Regions from separate parts of the Lysinibacillus sp. FSL P2-0066 genome, predicted to be linked through region 1. Evidence: riboswitches for the same ligand, from Rfam matches in the RefSeq annotation. Region 1 holds a riboswitch; each other region holds the start of a gene.

Region 1 (3,192 bases):
TAGTACATTAATTTTGAATTTCTCAAGCAATGCTAGATAAGAAGCTGCATCGAATTTACCTTTGTAGACAAATGCAGTAGCACCACTACCTAAAATAGCTAGAAACGGACTCCATATCCATTTTTGCCATCCTGGTGCTGCAGTTGCCCAAACAATATCATTTTCTTGTACACCCATCCAATGTGGTGCTGTTGTTCGTAAATGTGCATAGCCCCAACTATGCGTATGCACTGCTGCTTTGGGATTTCCTGTTGTTCCACTTGTATAGGCTAAAAATGCATTGTCTGTGCTTTTTGTTGGGATAGGATTTATGTAGGTTGTAGGTTGATTATGCATCTTTTCAAGTATGTTTTGCCAAGGTTTGTGCGCATTTCCTATGACAAATTGCAGTAAGCCTTGTAAATTTCCCACTTGATCAAACTGTTCGATATAGGGTTCAAATGCAATAACTGCTTTAGCATTTGCATGATGAATTCGATACTCAATATCCTTTGTTCTTAACATTTCAGAACTTGGAATAATGGTTAAACCCGCTTTCAATGCAGCAATATATACAATATATGCTTCCACAGAGCGTGGGACCATCACTAAAATGACATCACCTTTCTTTAAGCCTTGCTTGGTGAAAACATGTGCTGCTTGATTTGCCTTTTCCAATAAATGTGCATATGTAATACATTGGATGTCTTGGTTTTCTTCATAAATGATTAAAGCATTTTTGGTTGCATCCTGAGCATATTTTTCAATTTCCTCTGCTATGTTATACCATTCTGGTGCAATTAAATCTTGTCTTTTCATGGCAATTGCCTCCCTTTTGCTATGACACATTATAAAACTCTTTTTTCAGCATTTTCAATGGTTTGTGCTTGATTTCGGTAAAGTCATGACAACTATCATACTCTCCTATATGGCATCGGTCACATTTTATCCATAGGAAAACTTGCTATTGAATACAAATGAAAAGTATGGTACATTTTGGTCAACTATAAGCAAGATTGCAGGGGGACTCGTAAGAGTTGAGAAGGTAAAACCTGACCCTTTGAACCTGTTAGTTAATACTGACGTAGGGAGCAATAACATCGTTTTTTCAGATGAAAGGCTCTTTTTCGTGCATTTTTACACAAAAAGGGCCTTTTTTGCATGCTTACGTCCATCCCAAAAGGAGGACTACAATGATTTTTCAAACAATTCGTCAACAGCAACCACTTATCCATTGCATCACCAATTATGTAGTGGCAAATTTTCAAGCAAATGGTTTATTAGCGATAGGTGCTTCACCAGTAATGGCCGATGACTGTCAAGAGGTAGAGGAAATGGTAGCGATTGCTCAAGCATTATTAATTAATATCGGAACACTCAATGATCGCACAAAAAGTGCCATGTTATTAGCAGGTATAAAAGCCAATGCACTTGGTATTCCTGTTATTTTAGATCCTGTCGGAGTTGGAGCCACAACTTATCGTAAGGAAACCGTAAGAAACTTACTTGAGAACATACAATTTGCCGTGATTCGCTGTAATCTCGGCGAGCTTGCAGCAATAGCTGGTGTAGATTGGCAACAAAAAGGCGTCGATAGTGGGCAAGGCACTATCGCAATGGAAGTAGAAGCCACATCATTAGCTCAACGCTATCAATGCATTGTTATTGTAACGGGAGAGCGTGATTTTATAACTGATGGCAAGCATAGCCAATGGATCGCTGGTGGTCATCCACAAATGACAGAAGTTACGGGTACAGGTTGTTTACTTAGCGCAATTTGTGGTGCAGCCTATAGTGTAAGCCATAGCCCTTACCAACAATTAACGGAGACCCTAACTTACTATAAAAAAGCAGGTGTACTAGCATCAGCATTTACTGCAGACATTGGTGATTTTCAAATAGCTTTCCTCAATGCTATACATCGTTTGTCAAAGGATGGTGCAACTTCATGCATATTGTAACGACAATCGCCGGCTCAGATTGTGGGGGCGGTGCAGGTATACAGGCTGATTTAAAAACATTTCAGGAATTAGAAGTGTTTGGTACTTCTGTGATTACTGCTTTAACTGCACAAAATACATTGGGTGTATCAGGTGTTTGTCCAATTGACGTTTCCTTTATAAAAAAACAATTTGAAGCCTTAGTAGAAGATTTTCCAATAGCTGCGATTAAAACAGGAATGCTTTATTCGGCAGATATTATCAAAGCCATTGCACGCATGATCGGTGAGCTAAACATTCCACTGATTGTTGATCCAGTGATGATCGCAAAAGGAGGAGAAAGCCTATTACAGCAAGAAGCTATCAATGCCTTATGCTCAACTTTACTACCACTTGCTACGGTTGTTACGCCCAACATACCCGAAGCAGAGACACTTACAGGGAGAACTATTCAGCATTTTGAAGACATAAAAGACGTAGCTCAAAGCTTGTTACAGCTAGGTGTACAATGTGTCATCATTAAAGGTGGTCATTTAGCAAATCCACTTTATGCTATTGATTACGTATTTATCAAAAATGGACCTTCTTTTTCGATGCAGTCTCCTCGAATCCAAACAAAAAATACGCACGGTACTGGATGTACATTTTCGGCAGCACTTACTGCTTTTCTTGGGCGAGGATTTGCTATGGAAGAAGCTATTATTGAAGCTAAAAAGTTTATCCAATTAGCAATTATGTATGATTTATCGATTGGAAATGGTCATGGACCCACTAATCATTTTGCTTACCAACAGTATAAGGATGCCTGTGAGGTGATGATTCATGAAACGTGAGGATTTGCAGCTTTATTTTATTATGGGTACCAGCAACGTGTCTCCTCAACAACAACCTATCTATATCCTAGAAAAAGCCTTACAAGCAGGCATTACAATGTTTCAATTTCGTGAAAAAGGCCCTCATGCATTAACTGATCTTGCCTATGAACAATTTGCACGCCAATGTCAAAAACTATGTCATCAATATAATGTACCCTTTATCGTAAATGACGATATTGAGCTTGCGATACGACTGGAAGCTGATGGAGTTCATATCGGGCAAGATGATTTGCCTGTAGGTGAAGCTCGTAAAAAAATTGGGAACATGATTCTTGGTGTTTCTGTCCATTGCGAGGAAGAATTACAAATAGCTATTAACCATCAAGCTGATTATGTTGGGATCGGTCCAATCTTTCCAACATCCTCTAAAAGTGATGCACAACCACCATGTGGTACAT
Region 2 (3,192 bases), 2.2 Mb from region 1:
AGATACTTGTCACCTATCCTGCACAAATTGTTTTATCAATAAGCAAGCCATAAAAATGTACTTTTAGTATTACATAACCTTCACTCATTACTTCTGAACATAGTTAAACTTTATGCCATTACAGACAAACTCACAAATTTCACAAGCGAAGTCCATCCATTCTTATTACAAAAGTGGATTATTTTACAATTCTTGGTGCCCTGACGAAACCTTTTGTGGAAAACCATTCTAAATATAGAACCAACTCTATAATCTTAACTATTAGCCAAGCAATAATTCTTTATGATAGACTGTACTATATTTGATTACAAAAAGGGGGTTCATTCGATGACCCAGCAGAAGTCCAATAAGGCGGCTTTGTATATTTTAATGTTTAATATGTTTATCGCAATGGGGAGTATCGGCATAATTATTCCTGTCATGCCAGAGTATTTAAAAATATTTGGTGCAGCAGGACAAGTTCTAGGTATGCTAATTGCAACGTTCGCCTTAGCTCAATTCGTATTTTCTCCTATTGCTGGGAATCTTTCAGATCAGTACGGTCGAAAAAATTTAATTATTTTCGGTCTTATCGTAACAGGTCTTGCTCAAATCGGTTTCGGCCTTGCTACAGATGTATGGATGCTCTTTTTAGCACGCTTTTTAGGTGGTCTAGGTTCCGCATTTGTTGCACCTCCTATTATGGCTTTTGTTGCTGACGTCACAACCTATGAAGAACGTGGGAAAGGTATGGGGATGTTGGGTGCCGCTATGTCTCTTGGCTTTATGATTGGGCCAGGAATCGGTGGTTTCTTAGCAAAGGTAAGCTTACATTTTCCATTTTTCACCGCTGGAGCTGCAGCCATCCTAGCTTCTATTTTATCTTATTTCTTATTACCATCTACCAAACCAAACACTGCTCAGCAGAAACAAAAGCAAGACAATCTGGCGAAGCAAATGGCTCGTTCCATACATATGCCTTATTTTGTAATGCTTATTATTATGCTGGTGTTCTCATTCGGAATTGCAAATTTCCAAACGACATTATCATTATTTGTGACAGAAAAGTTTAATTACACACCTGTGGATATAGCAATTATATTAGTTGTTGGTGGTGCTTTTGGAGTAGTAGTACAAATGTTTATCATTACACCACTGTTCAATCGCTTCGGTGAAATGAAAGTAGTACTTGTCAATTTATTTATTGCAGCTGTTGCTATTTTCTTAATATTATTTGTTTCTGGCTTTGCCCTTATATTAGTTGTAGCAACGATTTTCTCTACAGCAACGACATTAATTCGTCCAGCTGTTAATACACTTATCTCAAAGCTTGCAGAGAAAGAGCAAGGATTTGCTGCGGGCTTGAATAATGCCTATATGAGCCTTGGGAATATGATTGGACCTGCTTTAGCTGGTCTATTATTTGACTGGAATATGAATAGCCCCTATATTTTCGGATCTATCATATTATTAGCCTGCTTCTTCCTTGCGCTCATCTGGACATTGAAAAAAGCACCTCATTTAATGCATCCCGATACAAAATAGTCTGAAAAATCATTGACTATTTTTAGCAGTATGTTACATTATTGTTGATTCACAAAATTGAATGATTTTAACCACTAGGGGAGTCTTTAAAAGGCTGAGACGTATATGGTAATATACGGACCCTTTGAACCTGATCTAGTTCATACTAGCGGAGGGAAGTGGCGCTACTTGCTATTGTCACTATATACAGGCAAGGCCGCTTCCTATTGTGTTTCAAGGAGGCGGCCTTTTTATTTTTCCTCACGAACTTTATCAAAAGGAGTGAACCTTATGTCAATTCGTAAATTAACAGTTATGGCTTTATTAGTAGCCATTGCTGTTGCAGGGTCTACTTTCATATCCATCCCAACAGGAATCGCACGTGCATACCCCGTTCAGCATGCTATTAATGTGATAGGAGCCATTATACTTGGACCCGTACCAACAGTTATTGTTGCCTTTGTCACGGCTATCATTCGAATCCTTACCGGGACAGGCTCTCTATTAGCTATCCCTGGAAGTGTCATTGGCGCGTTCTGTGCTGCCCTTGCCTATAAATATAGCAGTAAAATGTGGTTAGCATGTATCGGAGAAGTTGTAGGCACTGGCATTCTTGCTTCACTTATTGCCGTCCCTTATGCAAAATTATTCATGGGCACATCTGTAGCAGCTCTCTTCTTCCTACCAGCCTTTTTAACATCAAGTATAATCGGCGCCATTTTAGGTGTTATGGTTGCTAGCAGCTTGTGTAAAACGGAGCTAGTAAAGAGGTTTAATTCTTCTCTTTATTGAGAGGGGAGAATAGGAGCATTCTTTGAAATAGGGGTAGTCCAAATTAAAGCGTCTCTCTTCATTTTATGAGAAGGCTGTGCCCAAACTTGGACGTCTTTCTTCCTTTATGAGCGGCAATGGCTCTTCTTAGAGCGCCTTTCTTCTCCTTATGAGCAAAGAGCCCACTTTTTAGATCACCTTGCCGCTCTCTACAAAGGGAGCAACTCTCTATTCAAACAATACAAAAAAAGCAGTGCAAACCTATTAAAGTTTGCACTGCCTCCTCCATTTTAAGATCTCTTTTTCATGCCTTTTAATAACTGTGCTACATTTGTATTCTCTGCCTGTACAGGTTTTTCCTCAACCAGCGGCTCTTTCTTCTTCGCGTTCGTTAGGAAATTCCAACCAAAACGTCTTATGGTAATATCAATAAAGAATAGGAGCATACTCGCTAAGAGCAGCCATGTGGCAATATTTTGCCGATCTGCTCCTTTTGTCGTAAAGTCACGGAAGACATCTTGTGGTTCCTTTAAAACAGTGCCTCCTGTTTGTTGAGTCAACTCTTCTATCAGTTGATTATTTACAGGGAGTAGTTCGTATTCGGCACTATAAGGAACACTTAGACCTGCCTGGTAAATGGCCTGCTTTTCATCTGCTACACGGAAGAAAATTAATCCAGGTTCAGCTTGTACTACAGCTCGAACTTGAGATGCGGAAATGGTTTCAAGTTGTGTTTCTAGCTCCTCCCCTGCTTCATTTACCGCTACAATATCTAAAAATGCGGCTTCATTTGTAGGGTCTGTAATCATAAAGGAACCATCTGCTTCCAATCTTACATCATAGGCTACATCATTGTAGCTTGGTAGCATTTGAGAAATAAGTGTTTGCCAAAATGCTCCCCAATTCTGCCATCTTGCC
Region 3 (3,192 bases), 1.6 Mb from region 1:
TTTTTAAACTCCTCAGCCTTTTCCTTCATACCTTGATGGATCGCTTCAGTCGTATTTAAATCCTTATCTTTAGCATAATTACGAATATCCTGTGAAATTCTCATACTACAGAATTTAGGCCCACACATAGAACAAAAGTGTGCTGTTTTTGCTCCCTCCGCTGGGAGTGTCTCATCATGATATTCCACTGCACGCTCGGGATCTAGTGACAAATTGAATTGATCACGCCAACGGAACTCAAAGCGCGCTTTAGACAGTGCATCGTCTCGTTGTTGTGCACCTGGATGGCCTTTTGCTAAATCAGCAGCATGTGCAGCAATTTTATAAGTGATAACGCCCACACGAACGTCCTCACGATTCGGTAAACCAAGATGCTCTTTCGGTGTCACATAACAAAGCATCGCTGTACCAAACCATCCGATCATCGCTGCTCCAATGGCTGAGGTAATGTGGTCATAACCTGGAGCAATATCTGTTGTGAGTGGTCCCAATGTATAGAAGGGCGCTTCCTTACAAACCTCTAATTGTTTGTCCATATTTTCTTTAATCAGATGCATTGGTACATGACCCGGCCCTTCAACCATCACCTGAACATCATGCTTCCAAGCAATTTGCGTTAGCTCACCTAATGTTTCAAGCTCTGCAAATTGTGCCTCATCATTGGCATCTGCAATTGAGCCTGGGCGTAAACCATCACCTAAGGAAAAAGCAACATCATAGGCTTTCATAATTTCACAGATTTCCTCAAAGTGTGTATACAGGAAATTCTCTTGATGATGATATAAACACCACTGTGCCATGATAGAGCCCCCACGAGATACAATGCCTGTTACACGATTTGCTGTAAGTGGTACATAGCGTAAAAGGACGCCTGCATGAATGGTGAAGTAATCCACACCCTGCTCAGCTTGTTCAATGAGGGTATCACGATAAACCTCCCACGTTAAATCCTCTGCTACACCATTTACCTTTTCTAAAGCCTGATAAATTGGCACTGTTCCCACTGGCACTGCAGCATTTCGAATAATCCATTCTCTTGTTGTATGAATATGTTTACCAGTCGATAAATCCATAATATTATCTGCACCCCATCGTGTTGCCCAGGTCATTTTCTCAACTTCTTCCGCAATGGAAGAAGTTACAGCAGAATTCCCAATATTAGCATTGATCTTCACATGGAAATTACGTCCAATAATCATCGGCTCTGCCTCAGGGTGATTAATATTAGAAGGCATTATAGCACGCCCCGCTGCAATTTCTGAACGGACAAATTCAGGTTCCACATTTTCGCGAATCGCTACAAACTCCATTTCAGGCGTTATAATCCCATTTCGTGCATAATGAAGCTGTGTCACATTTTTACCCTTTTTAGCACGTAAAGGCTTTCTTGCTAATCCAGGAAAGATATTTTCATGATTACGTGGGTCATCTGCACGACGAAAGCCATTATCCTCTGGTTTAACGGCGCGTCCCTCATATACTTCTACATCCCCTCGCTCTTGAATCCATGTATTTCGTAAGGCAGGTAAACCTTTCGTAATATCTACTTGGTAGGCTGGATCTGTATAGGGTCCACTCGTATCATATACTCGAATAGGAGGATTTTCTTCATTTCCAAAACTGCCTGTTGTCGGACTTAATGCAATTTCTCGCATAGGTACTAGAATATCTGGGCGTGATCCTTCCACATATACTTTTTTGCTTCCCTCAAAGCTGGACATAATGGTCATATTCTTTTCACTAATTGCTGACATGAGCTACTTCTCTCCCTTAAATTTATTTTGATATAAGGACCGATTCTAGCTCACCCCAACAATCTAAAAAATAAAGGCCGAATCCAAAATAATTATTTGGATCCGGCCACGAATGTAAAGGTCTATTGATTGCATACTCTGCAATAGCTTCTTAACTTTCCCACGCTGGTATGAGCCAGATCAGGTCCAAAGGGTCAAGAAACTTCGTAGCGTTTCCCTCTCAGCCTGACTCATCAGACTCCCCTAGTTAATACTATTTAGTTTGATGCTAGTGTAGCAGATAATACTAAGAGATGGAAGTTATTTTTTATCTTACTAGGTAAATAATACTTCTGCAAAATAGATCACAATGGTTACAGTTATACAGCTTACAATGGTTGAAAATAAAACAGCTTGCGCGGCTGTTGCTGAATCTACATCATATTCCAATGCTAGACTAGAACTATTGCGGGATGTTGGAAAGGCACTAGCTATAAAGAGTGATTGTGCGACGACTCCATCTAATCCCAATATATAAATAATGGCCAATGCCACAGATGGTCCAATAATTAGTCGCGTAAAACAGCTGATAAAGACGGTTTTATTAAACATTGATTTCATCTCTAGTTGTGATAATTGCGCACCTAAAGTAATTAGAGCCACAGCAATAAATCCATCTGCCACATGTTCTACTGGTATTTTGATAAACTGTGGAATACCGATATCAAAATAATTCATAGCGACACCTATAATCAGCGCATGAATAATAGGCATTTTAAAGAAATCCTTGATGATTGTCATACCTGACTTTGTAGAAGAAATTAAATTGTATAAACCATATGTATACGTAGTCATATTTTGAAAGATTACGAGCATGACCTGAATGGCTACTCCAATAGGTTGCGTGGCAAATATCATTTGAGCCACTGGAATACCGTAATTACCCGAGTTAATGAGCACAACACTATTTTTAAAGACAGCTGCCTCTGTTCTAGCTAAACCTAACCCTTTTGCCATAAAGTGACTGAGTATCATTTGACTACCGATAAAGAGTACAATAAATAATCCGACCTCTCCCAGTACAGATAATTCCACATGTGTTTCATATAAATTTACAAAAACAGCTGCTGGCATAAAGCAATATGTAATAAGCTGAGATAATGCTTTTAAATTAAAGCGAAATTTCTTTTGTAGTATAGCGCCTATTACAAGTAACACTAAAATAGGTACAACAATTTGAAAGAAAATCATTCCGAGATACATCATATCAATGTCCCCCTTCCAGTGTTAATAGTAGTGTCGAATTCCTTCTAGGTCAATTTCTCTGACTTTCACAATAAAAGAAGACTGCCTCTATAACGAAGGCAGCCTTTCCCTTTAAGCAAGCTTAAATCGATTTACAACCTCTTGTAGCTCGTTTGAAATATCGTTCATATTTTGAATAGACTCTGCTACTTTT
Region 4 (3,192 bases), 880 kb from region 1:
TGTCCTTGTGCCAAGTGAAGAGGTTGTCGTAACAGTAACGAAGGATGGTTATATTAAACGTACATCCACACGTTCTCATGCCGCTTCAAATGGGCAAGATTTTGCCATGAAGGATTCAGATTATTTATTGTATGAAGCAAACTTAAATACACAGCACCATCTATTGCTGTTCACAAATCGAGGCAATTATATTTATCAGCCTGTTCATGAGCTGCCTGATATACGCTGGAAGGATCTCGGCCAGCATATTTCAAGTATTGTGCCAACAGGGGAAGATGAATCCATTATTGCGGTTTATGGCTTCGAAACATTTGAACAGCCAAATACGTATGTCTTCACAGCCACAAAAGATGGCCAAATTAAGCGCTCACCACTCGCAGACTATGCGGTAACACGTTATTCAAAGCCAATTAAAACGATGAACGTCAAGGCTGGTGATGCGATGATCTATGCATCGTTTGTAACAGATGACGTGGAGCTAATGCTCACAACGGATACAGCCTATGCGATTCGTTTCCCGATGGAGGAATTACCAGTTACAGGTGTGAAAACAGGCGGTGTGAAAGGGATCACACTAAAAGATGGAGAAGCCTTAGTTGGAGTCAATGTATTACAGCCTGATGTTACCCAATATGTAGTCATTGTGACACAGCGTGGGGCCGTGAAGAAAATGAATGTCGCTGAAGTTGAAGTAGCAAGTCGTGCAAAACGTGGACTAAAAGTATTAACAGAGTTAAAAGCAAACCCTCACCGAATTGTGGCAGTTGTTCAAGCAACAGACGAGGAGCAGGTTGTGATTGAAACTGAAAAAGGTGTTCAAGAGGTGATTGACGTACAAGCATTATCTCGTGCGGATCGCCATTCCAATGGTTCATTTAAAGTGGATATTGCAACAGATGGAGCAATATCTCATGTTTTAACAGCCAAAAAAGAACAGAAACCAAGCTAAATGTATGCCCAGTCTCTAAGGAGTGCTGGGCTTTAAGCTTATTCAAAAAATAGCACCTTGTCATTTATGTGAAACTATGGGTATAATAATCATCGAAAAGTTCATAGCGAAAGAATGTAGGGGGGCTAGTAATTGCTAGCTGAGATTGTGTCCGATAGACGCTGACCCTTTGAACCTGATTTGGCTCGTACCAGCGTAGGGAACATCTATTCAAAAAAGCAAAGTTTTGAAGATTGATTGCAATACGTCTGGGAGGAATCCTAGGCGTTTTTTTATGTTTTCAAGCAACAGCTTGCCAACATTGTATACGCTTTCTTCTGGTGACAACATTCATTCATGAACACTTTCATATTACAAACTGGGAGGCTTTCGCATGAAAAAATGGTTATTTATTCTATTCGCAGCACTATTGACATTAGTAGGCTGCAGTGACAAGGGTGACAAGCAGGCTGCTGACAAGCTGAAAAAGGTGTCTGTGGTACTGGATTGGACGCCGAATACAAATCATACAGGACTATATGTTGCCAAAAAACTCGGTTATTTTGAGGAACAGGGCTTAGATGTTGATATTATCATGCCTGGTGAGGCGGGTGCAGATCAGCTTGTTGCTTCTGGAAAGGCGGATTTTGGCGTGAGCTATCAGGAAGGCATAACACAGGCACGAGTACAGGATGTGCCGCTGGTCTCAATCGCAGCTATTATACAGCATAATACATCTGGCTTTGCCTCTATTGCTTCAAAGGGCATTAAATCGCCAAAGGATTTTGAAGGAAAAACCTATGGTGGTTGGGGTGCGCCATTAGAGCAAGCCGTTTTACAATCACTAATGCAGACGGAAAATGCAGATATTAACAAGCTAGATATCGTCAATGCAGGCGATTTAGATTTCTTCACAATGATGGAAAAAGATATTGATTTTGCTTGGATTTATTATGCATGGACTGGTATTGAAGCTGAGCTGCGTGGGGAAAAGATCAATATGCTATATCTTACAGATTATAGTGATCAATTAGATTATTATACGCCAGTTTTAGCTACAAATGAAAAAATGATACAGGACAACCCTGATGTTGTGAAAGCCTTTCTGGCAGCTGCATCGAAGGGCTATGAATACGCAATTGAAAACCCAAGTGAAGCGGCTGATATTTTAATCGAAGCAGCTCCTGATTTAGATAAAGCGTTAGTGCATAAAAGTCAGGAGTGGCTGGCCAATAAATACCAGGACGATGCCAAGCAATGGGGAGAGCAAAAGCTTTCTGTGTGGGAAAATTACGCGAAATGGATGTTAAGCAATCAAGTACTAGAGGGCGAATTTGATGCGAAAAAAGCCTTTACTAATGATTTCTTACCTAAAAAGGAGGCCAAATAAGATGGCAAATTCATTAATCAGTGTACAAATCATTCCGAAGACAGAGAAATATGAAGATGTTATACCATATGTCGATGCAGCAATTGCGGTGATCGATGCTTCTGGAGTGAAATATGAGGTACATCCATTGGAAACAACGATGGAGGGTGAGCTGTCAACATTGCTCCAAATCATTGAAAAAATGAATGACAAGATGATTGAGCTTGGTGCCATTAATGTCATTACACAAGTCAAAATTTTATATCAGCCAACGGGTATTACGATGGATACATTAACGGAGAAATATCAGTAATGAAACGTGCATTACAGAAGGGAAGGACGATAATTTTTATCGCCTTCCTCTTATTCATATGGGAACTAATCGTGCGTATGGCTGAAGTTCCACATTGGTTATTACCCGCGCCAAGTAGTATTTTGTCGGAGGCACTCCAGTCATATCATACCTTTCTACCACATGCATTCGCTACGGTGCAATTAGCCCTACTAGGTTTGGCCATTGGCATTGCTTGTGGGCTAACGGTGGCAGTAGTGTTGCATCGGTTTACATTCATTCGGGAGCTGTTTTATCCAATTCTTATTATGTCGCAAAATGTTCCTATTCTTGTCTTGGCACCACTGCTTATTATTTGGTTTGGCTTCGGCTTATTACCGAAGCTTATCATTATTTGTCTTGTGTGCTTTTTCCCGATTGTCATTGCGGCAATGGATGGATTCAGGCAAACAGCACCTGAGTTAAAGCATTATTTTGCTATGGTTGGTGCTACAAAGGCACAAACCTTTTGGAAGCTAGAATGGCCTCATGCCTATCCTGCTATTTTTTCAGGCATTAAAATTGCGGCTACATATAGTGTGATGGGGGCTGTCATTGCGGAGT

What was found. Region 1 has a riboswitch for thiamine pyrophosphate ahead of thiM (hydroxyethylthiazole kinase). Riboswitches for the same ligand answer to the same signal wherever they lie in the genome.
Region 2: another riboswitch for thiamine pyrophosphate. It lies ahead of thiW (energy coupling factor transporter S component ThiW); the one in region 1 lies ahead of thiM (hydroxyethylthiazole kinase).
Region 3: another riboswitch for thiamine pyrophosphate. It lies ahead of thiC (phosphomethylpyrimidine synthase ThiC); the one in region 1 lies ahead of thiM (hydroxyethylthiazole kinase).
Region 4: another riboswitch for thiamine pyrophosphate. It lies ahead of MKZ14_RS11725 (ABC transporter substrate-binding protein); the one in region 1 lies ahead of thiM (hydroxyethylthiazole kinase).

What each region holds. Positions count from the first base shown of each region.
Region 1 covers NZ_CP150202.1:3,247,701-3,250,892, forward strand. Annotated here, with positions in the region: gene MKZ14_RS16210 (acyl--CoA ligase) at 1-798, opposite strand, end outside; TPP riboswitch at 990-1,087, shown strand; gene thiM (hydroxyethylthiazole kinase) at 1,173-1,940, shown strand; gene thiD (bifunctional hydroxymethylpyrimidine kinase/phosphomethylpyrimidine kinase) at 1,928-2,752, shown strand; gene thiE (thiamine phosphate synthase) at 2,742-3,192, shown strand, end outside.
Region 2 covers NZ_CP150202.1:837,266-840,457, reverse strand. Annotated here, with positions in the region: gene MKZ14_RS03945 (MFS transporter) at 328-1,524, shown strand; TPP riboswitch at 1,591-1,698, shown strand; gene thiW (energy coupling factor transporter S component ThiW) at 1,795-2,295, shown strand; gene MKZ14_RS03935 (VWA domain-containing protein) at 2,565-3,192, opposite strand, start outside.
Region 3 covers NZ_CP150202.1:228,551-231,742, reverse strand. Annotated here, with positions in the region: gene thiC (phosphomethylpyrimidine synthase ThiC) at 1-1,754, opposite strand, end outside; TPP riboswitch at 1,895-2,009, opposite strand; gene MKZ14_RS01130 (AEC family transporter) at 2,070-2,999, opposite strand; gene MKZ14_RS01125 (methyl-accepting chemotaxis protein) at 3,111-3,192, opposite strand, start outside.
Region 4 covers NZ_CP150202.1:2,364,556-2,367,747, reverse strand. Annotated here, with positions in the region: gene parC (DNA topoisomerase IV subunit A) at 1-949, shown strand, start outside; TPP riboswitch at 1,058-1,168, shown strand; gene MKZ14_RS11725 (ABC transporter substrate-binding protein) at 1,323-2,318, shown strand; gene MKZ14_RS11720 (thiamine-binding protein) at 2,320-2,610, shown strand; gene MKZ14_RS11715 (ABC transporter permease) at 2,610-3,192, shown strand, end outside.